3 regions of the Streptomyces sp. Da 82-17 genome follow, and region 2 is predicted to be linked to each of the others. Evidence: riboswitches for the same ligand, from Rfam matches in the RefSeq annotation. Region 2 holds a riboswitch; each other region holds the start of a gene.
What was found. Region 2 has a riboswitch for cobalamin ahead of ACIDOF_RS01755 (ribonucleoside-diphosphate reductase subunit alpha). Riboswitches for the same ligand answer to the same signal wherever they lie in the genome.

Region 1 (5,398 bases), on a different contig from region 2:
AAGACGTGTCCGGGGCGGGCACGAAACGGCGCCCCGCCGTCCGCGCGACCTCCCGCAGGAACGCCCGCCGGAACCCGTCGGACTCCAGGGAGCCGTGCCAGTGGGTGCCCCACACGGCGCCGACGCGGCACCCGTCGAGGAACGGCTCGCCGCCTTCGACGGTGGCGACGCCGTGATGGATCTCGTACCCCTCGACCCGCTCGCCGAGGGCCGAGCCCACGGGCCGGGCCAGGGTCTTCTCGCGCGCGAACCGCACCCGTACGGGCAGCAGTCCGAGCCCGTCGACGGCCCCGGCGCGGGACTCGACGTCGTCCTCGATGTGCGCGCCGAGCGCCTGGAAGCCGCCGCAGATGCCGAGCACGGGGCGGCCCTCGGCGGCGCGGCGGGCCAGGGCGTCGGCGAGGCCGCGCTCCCGCAGCCACGCAAGTGCCTTGACGGTGCCGCGCGTTCCGGGCACGACGACCAGGTCCGCGTCGGCGAGCTCCTCGGCCCGGTCCACGAACCGCACGACGACTCCGGGCTCGGCGGCGAGCGCGTCCACGTCGGTGAAGTTGGACATCAGCGGCACCGCGCACACCGCGACCCGCAGCACGTCCGCGCCGACCGGCGGCGCGACGACGGACTCCCGCACGGCGCCGCGCAGCGACACCCGCAGGCCGTCCTCCTCGTCGATGCCGAGCCCGTGCGCGTACGGCAGAACTCCGTACGTACGCCGGCCGGTGAGCTTCTCCAGCATGTCGAGGCCGGGTTCGAGCAGCGTCACGTCGCCGCGGAACTTGTTCACCAGGTACCCGGCGACCAGCGCCTGATCGGCCTCGCTGAGCAGCGCCGTCGTACCGAAGAACGACGCGAAGACCCCGCCCCGGTCGATGTCGCCGACCACGACGACGGGGAATCCGGCGGCGCGCGCGATGCCCATGTTCACGATGTCGGTGCGCCGCAGATTGATCTCGGCGGGACTGCCCGCGCCTTCGCAGATCACCGCGTCGTACGTGCTGCGCAGTTCGGCGAGGCAGTCGGTGACGGTGCCGAGCAGCTGCTCCTGCCGCCCGCCGTGGTAGCCCCGCGCGCTCATCTCGCCGACCGGCTTGCCCATCAGGACGACCTGGCTGCTGCGGTCCCCGCCGGGCTTGAGCAGCACGGGGTTCATCAGCGCGCTCGGCTCGACCCGGGCGGCCTGCGCCTGCATGGCCTGCGCCCGCCCGATCTCGGCGCCCTCGCGTGTGACGAACGAGTTCAGCGACATGTTCTGCGCCTTGAACGGCGCGACGGACACACCCCTACGCGCCAGCCACCGGCAAATCCCGGCGGTGACGACGCTCTTACCCGCGTCCGAGGTCGTCCCGGCAACGAGAAGTCCACCACTCATGAGGTCCAGTCCCTCTTCCTCCACCGCTGTGGGCAGGCGTTCCGCAGGGCGATGGGGGTCCCCCCTGCTCGAGCGGAGCCGAGAGCTCGGGGGAGGGTGGGCACAGCCCCACGTGCCGGGCGCCCTGAAGTCAACGCCCAGACGGACCGCGCAAGAGCACAAGCACCGAGTGCAAGCCAACTCACCCGCCGAGAAAGCCGAACCGCCCGTTCGACATCGGCCACGTCGACGGCCCGCCCCGAGGCGTTGAGGACCGGCCGATGCTCGACCCGCCCCCCGTACGACAACGTCCCCCCGAGCCGCACCCCCAACGCCCCGGCGAACGACGCCTCGACGGGCCCGGCGTTCGGGCTGGGATGCTTCCCGGCGTCCTCCCGCCAGGCCCGCACGGCGGCGCGCGGCGAGCCCCCCGTCAGCACCGCCAGTCCAGCGGTCAGCCGAGCCCCGGCCCACCCCGCGACGTCGTCGAGCCGCGCGGAGGCCCACCCGTACCGCCGGTACCGGGGCGACTTGTGGCCGACCATCGCGTCGAGCGTGTTCACGGCCCGGAACCCGACGAGCCCGGGCACTCCGCCGACGGCGCCCCAGACGAGCGCGCCCACGACCGCGTCGGACGTGTTCTCGGCGACGGACTCGACGACGGCACGCGCGATCCCGTCCGCGTCGAGTGCCTGCGGGTCGCGGCCGCAGAGGTGGGGGAGGCGGGCGCGGGCGGCCTCGATGTCGCCCGCGGCGAGCGCGTCGCCGACGGCGCGGGCCTCCCGGCCGAGCGAGGTCCCGCCGACGACGGCCCAGGTGGCGGCCGCGGTCAGGGCGACGGACGCGGCGGGGGAGCGGCGTACGGCGGCGGCGGACAGGGCGGCGGCGCCCACGGCGCCACCGACGCAGACGGCGGTGTGCAGGGCGCCCCACCCGCGGTGGTCCCGCCACAGCACCCGCTCGACGGCGCCCGCGGCACGGCCGAACGCGGCGACCGGATGGCCCCGGCGGGGATCGCCGAGCAGCAGGTCGCCGAGCAGGCCGGCGGCGGCGCCGTACGCGAAGACGCGATCGGCACGCACCTCAGATCGCCGTCACGCCTCGACGGAACAGGACACTCGTACAGGTCGTACGGGTCGTACGGGACGGGCCGGAGGCGTCCGGACGGCAGCCGCTCATGGGGTTGTTGTCCTCACTCAGGGTCCGCGCCCTGGTTCGACGTGAACGGCGGCGGGAGTTCCTGGCTCCCGGGGTCTGCACCCCGGTGACAGTGGCGGGACCGCGCCGGATTCGCACCGGCTTCCTCTCCTGACCGCCGTAATGGCTCGGGGAAGTCCACCACGCCCGACAACGCCCGTCAACTCCGCTTTGACCTGCGACGGAAGAGTGTGCGCAGGCCCACAGACGGAGGCCGGACGGTGCCACACGAAACCGCCCCGCCGCGGCCCTCGGAAGGACCGTGACGGGGCGGTTCGCCCTATGCGTGCAGCGTCAGCTGACGATCAGGAAGATCCCGTACGCCACCGCGGCCGCGCAGAGCGCGAAGCAGGCGTACGCGCCCGTGCGGGCGAGCGGCGCGGAGCCGCCCTGTGCGGTGGCCGCCTCCTGCTTGGAGAGGCCGACGATGCCGAGGGTGAACAGCCCCACGAGGGCGACCGTCGCCACGAGGCTGACGCCGAAGACGGAGCCGAGCGCCGCCCAGTCGATGTCGATCATGAGTGTTCCTTAGCTCGCTGGTCCGGTCGCCGGATCAGACGGTCGCACCGGCGGGCCGCGCGGAGTCCGCGGCGGCACCGGCCTGGGCCGGTATGGAGGGCTCCGCGTCCTCCGCCTCCTCGGCGGCGGTGGTGCCGGCCGGGGGCGGGGTGACGGCGGCGATGGCGGTGGTCACGACGCCCGCGGGCTCCGTGTCGTCCGCCGGGACGGAGCGGTCGCCGGAGGTGACGTCGTCCGCGTTGACGTTGTGGTGGTCGACGACCTGGCGGCGGGAGACGAGCCAGATCCCGGCGCAGGAGCCGACGAGGAAGACGGTGACGGCGGCGATGCCCCAGGCGCCCTGGCGGGCCACGAACTCCGCGGCGGCGGCGACGAGTCCGGCGGCCGGCAGGGTCAGGCCCCACGCGACGAACATCCGGGTCGCGGTCGACCAGCGCACGACGCCGCCCTTGCGGCCGAGGCCCGAGCCCATGACGGCGCCGGAGCAGGAGTGCGTGGTGGAGAGCGAGAAGCCCAGGTTGGACGAGGAGAGGATGACCGCGGCGGCCGAGGTCTGGGCGGCGAAGCCCTGCTGCGGCTGGAGGTCGGTGAGGCCCTTGCCCATGGTGCGGATGATGCGCCAGCCGCCGAGGTAGGTGCCGAGGGCGATCGCGAGACCGGCGGAGACGATGACCCAGACCGGCGGGTTCGAGCCGGGGGCGAGGGCGCCGCCGGCGACCAGGGCGAGGGTGATGATGCCCATCGTCTTCTGCGCGTCGTTGGTGCCGTGCGCGAGGGAGACCAGACCGGCGGAGGCGATCTGCCCCGCCTTGTAGCCCTTGGCGCTCGACTGCTCGCCGACGTTCTTGCCGAGCTTGTACGTCAGCCGGGCCGCGAGGAAGGCGGCGATACCGGCGACCAGCGGCGCGGCGACCGCAGGGATGAGCACCTTGGTGACGACGACGCCGCCGTTGACCCCGCTGATGCCGATGGACGCGACGGTCGCACCGATCAGACCGCCCATCAGCGCGTGCGAGGAGCTGGACGGGAGGCCGACCAGCCAGGTGAGCAGGTTCCAGAGGATGGCGCCGACGAGCGCCGCGAAGATCACTTCAGGCTGGATGCCGTCTTCTCTGACCAGTCCGCTGGAGATGGTCTTGGCGACCTCGACCGAGAGGAACGCTCCGACGAGGTTCAGCACGGCGGACATGGCCACCGCAGCCTTGGGCTTCATAGCGCCGGTCGAGATGGTCGTGGCCATCGCGTTGGCGGTGTCGTGGAAACCGTTCGTGAAATCGAACACGAGAGCTGTCACGATCACAATCGCGAGCAGCAGCGTGATGTGTTCCATTTACCCAGGCAATCGTTCGACGTCATTGGCTCGTGGAACGTAGGCAACCTGAGTGAACGGAAAGTGAACTGGGGCGGGCCTCGCGGTGTCCCGGGTGGGCTGCTTGTGGGCACACATCCGGCGGCATGGATTCCCCTTGCTCCTCCGGCTGTTCGACCGACCCGCCCCCAGGCCCGGAATTGCAGCCTCCACCAGCCTCGCGCACCCCCGCCCGGACCGCTTCCCGGGCGATCGCAGGACCCCCGCCGAAACCCCTCCGCGCCGCCGGAAGAGATCCTGATCACGCACCCCGTACGGACCCTGCGCAGGCCCCCTCCGAGCCTGGCAGGATCGCCTCCATGACGGAGCGCACGGACCCCATGACGCACAGCACGGAAACGGCGGACGGCGCCGGGCAGTTGGCGGCCGCCTGGGCCGCGCTCGTGGCCACCGCCCGCCGCACCGCCGACACCGGCCTCGTCGTCGGCACCTCCGGCAACGTCTCCGTACGCGTCGGCGAGCTGATCCTGATCACGCCGAGCGGCGTCCCGTACGACCGGCTCGGCGCGGACGACACCGTCGCCGTGGACCTCGACGGCCGCCAGGTCGCCGGCACGCTCAGGCCGACCAGCGAACTCCCGCTGCACCTCGCCGTGTACCGCTCCACGACCGCCCGCGCCGTCGTCCACACGCACGCCCTGCACGCCACCGCCGTCTCCACGCTCGTCGACGAGCTGCCGCCCGTCCACTACATGACGGCCGAGCTCGGCGGCCCGGTCCGCGTCGCCCCGTACGCGTTGTACGGCACCGAGGAGCTCGCCGCGCACATGCTGGACGCGCTCCGCGACCGCACCGCCTGCCTGCTCCGCAACCACGGCGCCGTCACCTACGGCGCCACCCTCGACCAGGCCTACGACCGCACCGCCCAGCTGGAGTGGATGAGCCGCCTCTGGCTCACCGCCCGCTCCGTCCCCGGCCTCACCCCGAGCCTCCTCGGCCCCGCCGACCTCGCGGCGGCCCGGCAG
Region 2 (5,398 bases):
GCGAGGACCTTCGGGGCCGTACGGTTCAGAACTCGTCGTCGAAGGAGACCGAGCCCTCCACCGCCACCTGGTACGCGGACGGCCTGCGCTCGAAGAAGTTGGTCAACTCCTGAACGCCCTGCAGCTCCATGAACGAGAAGGGGTTCTCGGAGCCGTAGACCGGGGCGAAGCCGAGCCGGGTGAGGCGCTGGTCGGCGACGCACTCCAGGTACTGCCGCATCGACTCGGTGTTCATGCCCGGCAGTCCGTCGCCGCACAGGTCGCGCGCGAACTGCAGCTCGGCGTCGACGGCCTCGCGCAGCATGTCGGTGACCTGCTCGCGCAGCTTGTCGTCGAAGAGTTCGGGCTCCTCCTTGCGGACGGTGTCCACGACCTCGAAGGCGAAGTTCATGTGCATCGTCTCGTCCCGGAACACCCAGTTGGTGCCGGTGGCCAGGCCGTGCAGCAGACCGCGGGAGCGGAACCAGTACACGTACGCGAAGGCGCCGTAGAAGAACAGGCCCTCGATGCAGGCCGCGAAGCAGATCAGGTTGAGCAGGAACCTGCGCCGGTCGGCCTGCGTCTCCAGGCGGTCGATCTCCTCGACCGAGTCCATCCACTTGAAGCAGAACTCGGCCTTCTCGCGGATCGACGGGATGTTCTCGACGGCCGCGAAGGCGGCGGCGCGGTCGTCCGGGTCGGGCAGATAGGTGTCGAGCAGCGTCAGATAGAACTGGACGTGCACGGCCTCCTCGAAGAGCTGACGGCTCAAGTAGAGCCTCGCCTCGGGGGAGTTGATGTGCTTGTAGAGCGTGAGCACCAGGTTGTTCGCGACGATCGAGTCGCCGGTCGCGAAGAACGCGACGAGCCGGCCGATCATGTGCTGCTCGCCGGGTGAGAGCTTCGCGAGGTCGGCGACGTCCGAGTGGAGGTCGACCTCCTCGACGGTCCAGGTGTTCTTGATGGCGTCCCGGTAGCGCTCGTAGAAGTCGGGGTAGCGCATGGGGCGCAGGGTCAGCTCGAAGCCGGGGTCGAGCAAGTTTTTAGATGTTGCAGTCTTGGGACGGTTTTCGCTGGTCACTGGCAGGCCTCGCAGGACTCGGGGTTTTCCAGGGAGCAGGCGACGGCCTCGGGGGCGGCGGCCTGCGCGGGGACGGGGGTGGCGGCGCTCTGCGAACCGGCCGCGCGGGCGATCCGGGTCGCGGGGCGTGAGCGCAGGTAGTACGTGGTCTTGAGGCCCGACTTCCAGGCGTACGCGTACATCGAGGAGAGCTTGCCGATGGTCGGCGTCTCCAGGAACAGGTTCAGGGACTGCGCCTGGTCGAGGAACGGGGTGCGGGCGGCGGCCATGTCGATGAGGCCGCGCTGCGGGATCTCCCAGGCCGTGCGGTACAGCGCGCGCACCTCCGCGGGCAACCGACTGAAGCCCTGCACCGAGCCGTTGGACTCGCGCAGCGCCTCCCGGGTCTGCGCGTCCCACAGGCCGAGCCGCTTCAGCTCGGCCACCAGGTAGGCGTTGACCTGGAGGAACTCGCCGCTGAGCGTCTCGCGCTTGAACAGGTTGGAGACCTGCGGCTCGATGCACTCGTAGACACCGGCGATGGACGCGATGGTGGCGGTCGGCGCGATGGCGAGCAGCAGCGAGTTGCGCATGCCGGTGGCGGCGATCCGCGCCCGCAGCGCCGCCCAGCGCTCGGGCCAGTGCAGTTCCACGTCGTAGTGGTCGGGGTGCAGCACACCCCGGGCCGTACGGGTCTGCTCCCAGGCGGGCAACGGGCCGTTGCGCTCGGCGAGTTCGGCGGACGCCTCGTACGCGGCGAGCATGATGCGCTCGGCGATCCGCGTCGACAAGGCGCGGGCCTCGGCCGAGTCGAACGGCAGCCGCAGCTTGAAGAACACGTCCTGCAGACCCATGGCGCCCAGGCCCACGGGCCGCCACTTGGCGTTGGAGCGGCCGGCCTGCTCGGTCGGGTAGAAGTTGATGTCGACGACCCGGTCGAGGAAGGTCACGGCGGTACGGACGGTGGCGTCCAGACGCTCCCAGTCGATGTCCTGCGAGCCGGGGTCCACGAACGCGCCGAGGTTCACCGAGCCCAGGTTGCAGACCGCGGTCTCGCCGTCGTCCGTGACCTCCAGGATCTCGGTGCACAGGTTCGAGGAGTGCACGGTGTTGCCGGGTTCGGCGGTCTGGTTGGCGGTGCGGTTGGCGGCGTCCTTGAACGTCATCCAGCCGTTGCCGGTCTGGGCGAGCGTGCGCATCATCCGCCCGTACAACTCCCGCGCGGGCAGCGTCTTCCGGGCGAGCCCGGCGGCCTCGGCCTTCCGGTAGGCGGCGTCGAACTCCTCGCCCCACAGGTCGACGAGCTCGGGCACGTCGGCGGGGGAGAACAGCGACCAGGTGCCGTCCTCCGCGACCCGGCGCATGAACGCGTCGGGGATCCAGTGCGCGAGGTTGAGGTTGTGCGTACGGCGGGCGTCCTCGCCGGTGTTGTCCCGCAGCTCCAGGAACTCCTCGATGTCGGAGTGCCAGGTCTCCAGGTAGACCGCGGCCGCGCCCTTGCGCCGGCCGCCCTGGTTGACGGCGGCCACGGAGGCGTCGAGCGTCTTGAGGAACGGCACGATGCCGTTGGAGTGCCCGTTGGTCCCGCGGATCAGCGAACCCCGGCTGCGGATCCGGGAGTACGAGAGGCCGATGCCACCGGCGTGCTTGGAGAGGCGGGCGACCTGGTGGTAGCGGTCGTAGATGGAGTCGAGCTCGTCGAGCGGGGAGTCGAGCAGGTAGCAGGACGACATCTGCGGGTGCCGCGTACCGGAGTTGAAGAGCGTCGGCGACGACGGCAGGTAGTCGAGGCGGCTCATCAGGCCGTAGAGGGCGGCGATTTCGTCCACCGCCCGGGTGCTCTCGTCCTCGGCGAGGCCGGCGGCGACGCGCAGCATGAAGTGCTGCGGCGTCTCGATCACCTTGCGGGTGAGCGGGTGGCGCAGCAGGTAGCGGCTGTGCAGAGTGCGCAGGCCGAAGTAGCCGAAGCGGTCGTCGGCGGCCGGGTCGATCAGCGCGTCCAGCCGGGCGGCGTGGGCCCGTACGAACTCCGCGGTGCGGTCGGCGATCAGGCCCTCGCGGTGGCCCACGGCGACGGACTCGGTGAAGCGGGCGACGCCCTGCGAGGCGGCCTCGTCGGCGATGGCGCGGGTGAGGAGGCGGGCGGCGAGCCGGGAGTAGGCGGGGTCCTCGGAGATCAGGCCGGCGGCGGCGTCGGTGGCGAGGTCGCGCAGCTCCGCCGCGTCCGAGCCCGCGTGCCGGCCGCGCAGCGCGGCGGCGGCGACCCGGCCGGGGTCGGTGTCGGGCAGGTCGGCGGTCAGCTCGGTCAGGGTCCGCAGCAGCGCTGTTCCGGGGGCGTCTTCGGCTTCCCGGCCCGTCTCCGCCTCGGCTGGCGCGATGGTCACGTGGGGGCACTCCCTCGCTCGGCTCGGGGCCAGGCGGGCGGGAGTGGGCGCACGGCAGGCCCGTACGGCACACCGCGGCGCGTCCACCGGCCCATTCCGCGAGGCCCGGACGTCATCGGCACCCGGACCGGACGGCACGGGTGCGCCGTCGGCAGGTCATCGGACTCGACGGGTACGCGAAAGCGCACCGATACACCGTTGCGGGACAGTTCCGGATTCGCACCGGATTCCCCTGCGGCGACAGCGAGGACGAGCATACATGTGGTGGGCGATGCTCGCGGCTGCCCCCATATGTTGTGTCGTACGACGGAGGGGCGGTACGGGACCGTGGTCCCGTACCGCCCCTCCGAGCGGACGTCGGCGCTCAGCAGCAGCGGAAGCCCTCGCGGGGATCCGCCTCGCGCTCGTCCATCCGCTTGCGCTCGAACTCGCGGCGGCTCAGGACCTCCGCGTCCGGGTCGCAGGCCCGGGCGTGGGCGACGTACCGGTCGTACACCGCCTCACCCGAGAGCTCGCGCCACCAGTAACGGACCTTTCCCGCAAGGGAGTTCATCAGCGGGCCCCGGAGCTCGCGGGCACGCCGCCGTCGCCCTCGCCGGCACCGCCCGCGCCCGCCGCGGCGAGCTCGGCCTTCTCCTCCTTGGTCGCCCACAGCCCGGCCGGGGCGACCACCTTGGACTCGACGTACGGCGCCTCGGTGAGCTTCGCCGACTCGGGGTCGCGGACGGCCTTGACGCAGACCCGGGCCGCGTCCGCGAGGACGATCAGGATGAGGACCGCGAACAGGATCGAAAGGACGCCGTCCACCGTGGAGTTGGTGACCACGGTGTGCATGTCGTCCATCGACTTGGCGGGCGGCAGCACCTTCCCGGCGTCGATGCCGTCCTGGTACGTCGAGCGCTGGGCGAAGAAGCCCACCTTCGGGTCGTCCGAGAACACCTTCTGCCAACTCGCGGTGAGCGTCACGGCCGCGTCCCACAGCAGTGGAATGCCCGTCACCCAGGCCCACTTGAGGCGGCCGGACTTCACCAGGAGCGTGGTGCAGACGGCGAGCGCGACGGCGGCCAGGAGCTGGTTGGCGATGCCGAACAGCGGGAACAGCTGGTTGATGCCGCCCAGCGGGTCGTGCACGCCGACCCACAGGAAGTAGCCCCAGCCGCCGACGACGATCGCGCTGGTGACCCAGACGCCCGGCTTCCAGCTGACGTCGCGCAGCGGCTTGTAGACGTTGCCGAGGGTGTCCTGCAGCATGAACCGGCCCACGCGGGTGCCCGCGTCCACGGTGGTGAGGATGAACAGCGCCTCGAACATGATCGCGAAGTGGTACCAGAACGCCTTCAGTCCGGCGCCGCCGATCACCGCGGAGAAGATCTCCGACATGCCGAGCGCGAACGTCGGGGCGCCACCCGTCTTGGACAGCAGCGACGGCTCCTCGACGGCCTTGGCCGCGGCCGTCAACTCCTCGGCGGAGATGGAGAATCCGAGCCCGTTGACCGCCTGCGAGGCCGACTCGACCGTCGTGCCGAGGAAGCCCGCGGGCGAGTTGACCGCGAAGTAGAGGCCCGGCTCGATGATGCACGCCGCGATGACCGCCATGACGGCCACGAACGACTCGGTGAGCATGGAGCCGTAGCCGACGAGGCGGACCTGCGTCTCCTTCTGGATCATCTTCGGCGTCGTACCGGAGGAGACCAGGGCGTGGAAGCCGGAGAGGGCGCCGCAGGCGATGGTGATGAAGACGAACGGGAAGAGCGAGCCGGCGAAGACCGGGCCCGTGCCGCTGGTCGCGAACTCGGTGATCGCGGGCATCTTCAGCGTCGGCAGCGCGATGACGACGCCGAGGGCGAGCAGCACGATCGTGCCGACCTTCATGAACGTCGACAGGTAGTCGCGCGGCGCCAGCAGCATCCACACCGGAAGCACCGAGGCCAGGAAGCCGTACGCCACCATCCAGATGACCAGCGTGCCCGGCTCC
Region 3 (5,398 bases), on a different contig from region 2:
GGCGTCCGGCCGCAGTCCACCGCTCAGCAGCCGCATCAGCGTGGTCTTGCCGCTGCCGTTGCGGCCGAGCAGGGCGAGGGCGCGGCCCTCGGTGACGTCGAAGTCGAGCCCGTCGAGCACGGTCGGGCCGTCCTCGTAGGCGTAGCGGGCGCCCCGCAGGGAGACCAGGGGCACGCTCATGGCAGCAGCCTTTCCAGTACGAGGGTGAGGGCGGCGAGCGCGAGCAGCAGCGCGAGGCTCGCCCCGACGAAGCGGCGGGAGACGCGGACGTCGGGCACGAGGACGTGCAGCGTCCCGTCGTAGCCGCGCCCGGCGAGCCCGGCCTGCAGTCGGCTCGCCCGGTCGAAGGCGCGCACGAACGCCGTCGCGCCGAGCCCGGCGAGGGAACGCCAGGCCGCCGCGCGGGTGGTGTGCCCGAGCCGAGCGGCCTGCGCCTGCCGGATCCGGCTCATGGAGTCGAGCAGCAGAAAGCTCATCCGGTACGTCACCAGGGCCACGTCCACCACCGGCGCGGGCACGCCGGCCCGGACGAGGCGGGGCAGCAGGTCCGACATGGGCGTGGTGAAGGCGAGCAGCAGCACGCCGAGCGAGGCGGCCGACGTACGCAGGAGCAGCTCACCCGCGCGTGCCGGACCGTCGTCCGCGAGCCCCAACAGGCCGTCCGGGCCGCCGACCTGGACGAGCAGAGTCAGGGCGCCGGTCACGCAGAACCCGAGCGGGACGCGATACGCACGCCACAGCTTCCGCGGCGGCACACCCGCGGGACCCAGCAGCAGCGTGAGCGCGGCCACGCTCACGAGCGCCGCGCCCGGCCACGGCGGGAGCGACACGGCGAGCACGGTCAGCCCGAGCCCGAGCACGGCCTTGTCCAGGGGGTGCCGCCGACGCCAGCAACTGCTGTGCGCCGCCACATCAATGGGCAACACGACCCGTCAGACCCCTTCGCCCTGGGCACGGCGGGGCGCCGGATCGCCTTCGGCTCGGCGGGGCGCCACCGGGGAGGCTTCGGCTTCTCCGGCTCCGGCCTCGTCGGGCTCCGACCGCACGCCTTCGCTTCGAGCGGCCGCCGTCCGGTCGGCATGGGTGGCTGGGGTGCCTTGGCTGGCTTCGGCGGCGTTCCTGGGCTGCGGCCGAATTGCCTCGGGCGCGGCGGCTTCGGCGCGACCCGGTTCGTACGGGGCGGCTTCGGCGCCACCCGTCCCGGCCGGGCCGATCGCCCCGGACCGGCGAACCTCCGTCCGGTCGGCCTCCGCGCGGCTCGCCCCTGCCCGGCCCGCTCCAGCGCGGGTTGCCTCCGCCTGGCCCGCTCCAGCGCGGGTTGCCTCCGCCTGTCCTGCCGCCTTGGGCCGACCGGGCTCCGTCGGCCGCTCCTCGACCGCACCCGCCTCAACGGCCTCAACCGCCGCAGCCGAAACCGCCGTTGCTCGTTCCGCTCCCTGGCGGCGGCCCCTGCGGAGGCCGAAGTAGTACGCCAGGACGCCGGCGCCGATGGCTGCCTGCAGGGCGAAGAGGGCCGACTCGACCTCGCCGGACGGGGGTTCGTACAAGGGGGAGAACCAGGGCTCGTACTCCGGGGCCAGTTCCGTGATCGCGGTTTCCGCCTGGGCGTCGGCGCCCGTGAACGGTTCCTTCTTGTGGTCGCCGAGGCCGAGCGCGAGCGGCAGCGTCGCGAGGGCGGCCACGGCGAGCAGCAGGACGGCGTTGATCTTCGCGTTGCGGCTCATCGGGCGCTCGCCCCCGTCCCGGCCTCGCTGGTCTGCTTCGGCTTGCCCGACAGCACGCCGAGCCGTGTGAGTTCACCCCTGCTGGACTGCACGAGCAGCCGCATCACCAGAACCGTGAGCAGGCCCTCGCTCACGGCGAGCGGGATCTGCGTGACGGCGAAGATCGAGCCGAACTTGGCCAGCGCGCCGAGGAATCCGCTGCCCGGGTCCGGGAACGCCAGGGCGAGCTGGACGCTGGTGACGCAGTACGTCGACAGGTCGGCGACGAACGCCCCGGAGAACACGGCGACCATCAGCGGCACGTCGTACCGCTTGAGCAGGCGGTACGTCCCGTACCCGGCCCAGGGGCCGACGACCGCCATGGAGAAGACGTTGGCGCCGAGCGTGGTGAGCCCGCCGTGGGCGAGCAGCAGCGCCTGGAAGAGCAGGGTGATCGTGCCGAGCACGGCCATGACGGGCGGGCGGAACAGGATCGCGCCGAGGCCCGTGCCCGTCGGGTGCGAGCAACTGCCCGTCACCGAGGGGATCTTGAGGGCGGACAGGACGAACGTGAAGGCCCCGGAGGCGCCGAGGAGCAGTGTGCTCTCGGGGTGTTCCCTGACCTCACGGGTGAGGGAGCGCACTCCCTGGACGACGAACGGGGCGGACGCGACGCTCCAGGCGACCGCGTGTGCCGGTGGCAGAAAACCTTCGGCTATGTGCATGGCTCAGCAGACCCTCTCCAGCACCTCGTGGATGGCAACGTGCCTTGGCCGGTCTCCTGGCTGACGGGTCGTACCGCCCGGACTCCGCCTTCCCGGGCGCTCGCGCGCCCAGTGGCCGCCCGCAGGGGGCTGGAGCCGGACTTCCCGATCACAGTGGCGAGGGCCGCACCGGCATCACACCGGATTTCCCGAACACCAAGGCCTGGTGACCATATTGCGTACCCGGAAGGTTGACAACAGCGGGTCCCGGTCGCGCCCAGCGCGCGCGACCTCCCCGCACGCCGGGGTCAGGCGGCTCGGGCGGTTCAGACAGCTCGCGCGGCTTCCGCGGCGCGTGCGGCTTCCGCGGCTCGCGCCGCGCGGACCGTCTGCCGGGCCCGGCGCACGGCGAGGGCGAGTCCGACCGCGGCGAGCAGCACGGGGACCGCGAGGAGGACGGCCAGGTGCGCCGCCCAGTCGGGGTTGAGCCGCTCTGTCGTCCCGCTCGTGTACCGGCAGGTGGCCTGCGGCGGGAAGAAGCTGTACGTGAGCGTGCGCGGCGGGTTCGAGCCCCAGTCGGCGCCCGACGAGCAGACCGACGACGGGCCCGTGAACAGCCGCCAAGCCACGAGCGCGTAGTACGTCAGGAACGCCGAGCCGGTCACGAACAGCGCGGTCAGCGCGCGCCGCAGCCGCTCGGCCCGCGACCTCGGCACGACCGCCGCCCCGCCCCGAAGCAGCCCCGGCCCCCGGCCCGCCTTCGCCCCCGTGTCGAGGGGCGGCTCGAACCACTCCGCGACCAGGGCGAGCAGCACGCACCCCACGAACACCGCCATGGCCGCCCACAGCAGCACGGACAGCACCCCCGAACCGCCGACCGACGCGACCTCGCCGCCCGTGAACTCGCAGACGGTGGCCGGGGGATAGGCCGCGTACCGCGCGCGCTCGAACCGGCCCGGGCCCGTGATCATCCCGTGGGCGCACCGCTCGTCGAACTCCAGCATCCCGAACAGCGCCACGGCCGAGCCGAGCACGACCGCACCGAAGGCGATCCCGGCCCCGGCCCACACGGCGCCCGTCCGGAAACCGCCGTACGCGGGGGAGTTGGACATGCGCGCACCTTAACCGGCGGCCCCCGCGCGGAAGTTCGGTGCTGGGCGCGGTGGCCTCAGGGTTCGATCAGGCCCGAGCGGATCGCGTACCGGGTGAGTTCGAGGCGGTCGCGCAGGCCGAGTTTCTGCAGCAGGTTGGCGCGGTGCCGCTCGACCGTCTTCGGGCTGATGAAGAGCAGGTCGGCGATCTGCTGCGAGGTGTGGCCCTCGGCGACGAGTTTGAGGATCTCCTCCTCGCGGTCCGTGATCGTCCGCGTACGCGCCGGGAGGTCGGCGTCGCCGTCCGCGGCCCGGTCGAGGAAGTTCCGGATCAGCGCGTTCACGGCGCCCGGGTAGATGAACGGCTCGTCCCGCATCGCCGCCCGGCACGCCTCGACGAGGTCCCGGTCGGCGACGGACTTCAGGACGTACCCGCACGCCCCGGCGCGCAACGCCTCGAAGAAGTACTGCTCGTTGTCGTACATCGTCAGCATCAGGATGCGGGTCCGCGGCAGCAGCCGGGACAGTTCACGGGCCGCCTGCAGACCGGTGAGCCGGGGCATCGCGATGTCGAGGACCGCCAGGTCGGGGGCCTCCGCCCGGGCCAGCTCGACGGCCTCGGCGCCGTCCCCGGCCTCCGCGACGACCGTCAGATCGGGCTCGCTGTCCAGGATCAGCCGCACGCCCCGGCGTACGAGCGCGTGGTCGTCGGCGAGAAGGATGCGGGTGGGGCGGGGCGCGGCCGGGTGGTCCGTCGGGTCGGGCCGGGCGCCAGGGTCGGGCCGGGCGCCCGGGGCAGGCGGGCCCGTGGGCGCCGCCGAAGTGCCGGGGCCGGGCGGGCCCGTGGGGGCGGGTGGGGTGCCCGGGGTGCCCGGGGCTGGAGTCGGCAAGGTCACGTGCTCAGTTGCTCCTCTCACGCAGCGGCGCCCGAAGCCGTACCTCGGTGCCGCCGTCCGGGCCGGGGCCCACCGTCAGGTCCGCGCCGATCAGCAGCGCCCGCTCCCGCATGCCGCGGATACCGGCGCCCTCGGCCGCGCCGCCGATGCCGCGCCCGTCGTCCCGGACCGACAGGGTCAGCGTCCCGGCGCTCCCCGCCGTGCCGCGGCGCAGGCTGAGGCGGGCGTGCCGGGCGCCGGAGTGGCGGACGATGTTGGTCAGGCTCTCCTGCGCCACCCGGTACAGGACCAGTTCCTCGTCCGGGCCGAGCTGCGGCAGGTCGGCGTCGAGATCGTGGCGTACGGTCAGCCGGTCCGGGGTGCTGTTCTCGGCGGCCAGGGCACGCAGGGCGCTCGCCAGGCCCAGCTCCTCCAGTACGCCGGGGCGCAGCCGGCGGGCGATGCGGCGGATCTCGTCGAGGTTGCCGCGGGTGGTCTCCTGCACGTGGTGCAGCGCGGCGCGCAGCTCGAGCGGGGCGTGGTCGGCGGCGGTCTTGAGGCCGAGGAGAACCACGGTGAGGGACTGCCCGATCTCGTCGTGCAACTCCTGGGCGATGCGGCGGCGTTCGGCCTCCTGCGCGGAGAGGGCCAGTCCGCTGCTCGCGGCCCGCTCCGCCTCCAGCCGGTCCAGCATCGTGTTGAACGTCCTGATCAGACCGGCGACCTCCCCGTTGCCGGACACGGCCGGGCGGCTGCCGGGGCGCAGCAGGTCGGTGGTGCTCATCGCCCGCGTCAGGCGCTGCAGCGGGGCGAGGCCGACGCGCAGCAGCGCGGCGTTGGCGATCAGCATCACGACGAGCCCGGCGCACAGGATCAGCGCCTCGGTCAGCAGCACCGGCGTGGACACGGTGACCGGGCCGAGCAGCAGCAGCGCGGCGGCCACGAACAGCACCGAGGCGTTGAGCAGAAAGATCCGCCAGAACAGGGACACGGGTGCGGGGGCTCCTCGGGGTCGACGGTGGCCG

Region 1: another riboswitch for cobalamin. It lies ahead of ACIDOF_RS03255 (cobalamin biosynthesis protein); the one in region 2 lies ahead of ACIDOF_RS01755 (ribonucleoside-diphosphate reductase subunit alpha).
Region 3: another riboswitch for cobalamin. It lies ahead of ACIDOF_RS27990 (energy-coupling factor ABC transporter permease); the one in region 2 lies ahead of ACIDOF_RS01755 (ribonucleoside-diphosphate reductase subunit alpha).

The regions. Positions count from the first base shown of each region.
Region 1 covers NZ_JBJURH010000002.1:57,814-63,211, reverse strand. The annotation lists gene ACIDOF_RS03260 (cobyric acid synthase) at 1-1,369, opposite strand, end outside; gene ACIDOF_RS03255 (cobalamin biosynthesis protein) at 1,366-2,430, opposite strand; cobalamin riboswitch at 2,562-2,681, opposite strand; gene ACIDOF_RS03250 (hypothetical protein) at 2,840-3,061, opposite strand; gene ACIDOF_RS03245 (anion permease) at 3,099-4,394, opposite strand; gene ACIDOF_RS03240 (class II aldolase/adducin family protein) at 4,733-5,398, shown strand, end outside.
Region 2 covers NZ_JBJURH010000001.1:381,275-386,672, reverse strand. The annotation lists gene ACIDOF_RS01765 (hypothetical protein) at 1-113, shown strand, start outside; gene ACIDOF_RS01760 (ribonucleotide-diphosphate reductase subunit beta) at 26-982, opposite strand; gene ACIDOF_RS01755 (ribonucleoside-diphosphate reductase subunit alpha) at 1,057-3,423, opposite strand; cobalamin riboswitch at 3,556-3,697, opposite strand; gene ACIDOF_RS01750 (YbdD/YjiX family protein) at 3,788-3,976, opposite strand; gene ACIDOF_RS01745 (carbon starvation CstA family protein) at 3,976-5,398, opposite strand, start outside.
Region 3 covers NZ_JBJURH010000019.1:135,184-140,581, reverse strand. The annotation lists gene ACIDOF_RS28005 (energy-coupling factor ABC transporter ATP-binding protein) at 1-180, opposite strand, end outside; gene cbiQ (cobalt ECF transporter T component CbiQ) at 177-926, opposite strand; gene ACIDOF_RS27995 (energy-coupling factor ABC transporter substrate-binding protein) at 933-1,724, opposite strand; gene ACIDOF_RS27990 (energy-coupling factor ABC transporter permease) at 1,721-2,428, opposite strand; cobalamin riboswitch at 2,457-2,657, opposite strand; gene ACIDOF_RS27985 (hypothetical protein) at 2,734-3,519, opposite strand; gene ACIDOF_RS27980 (response regulator) at 3,576-4,220, opposite strand; gene ACIDOF_RS27975 (HAMP domain-containing sensor histidine kinase) at 4,399-5,364, opposite strand.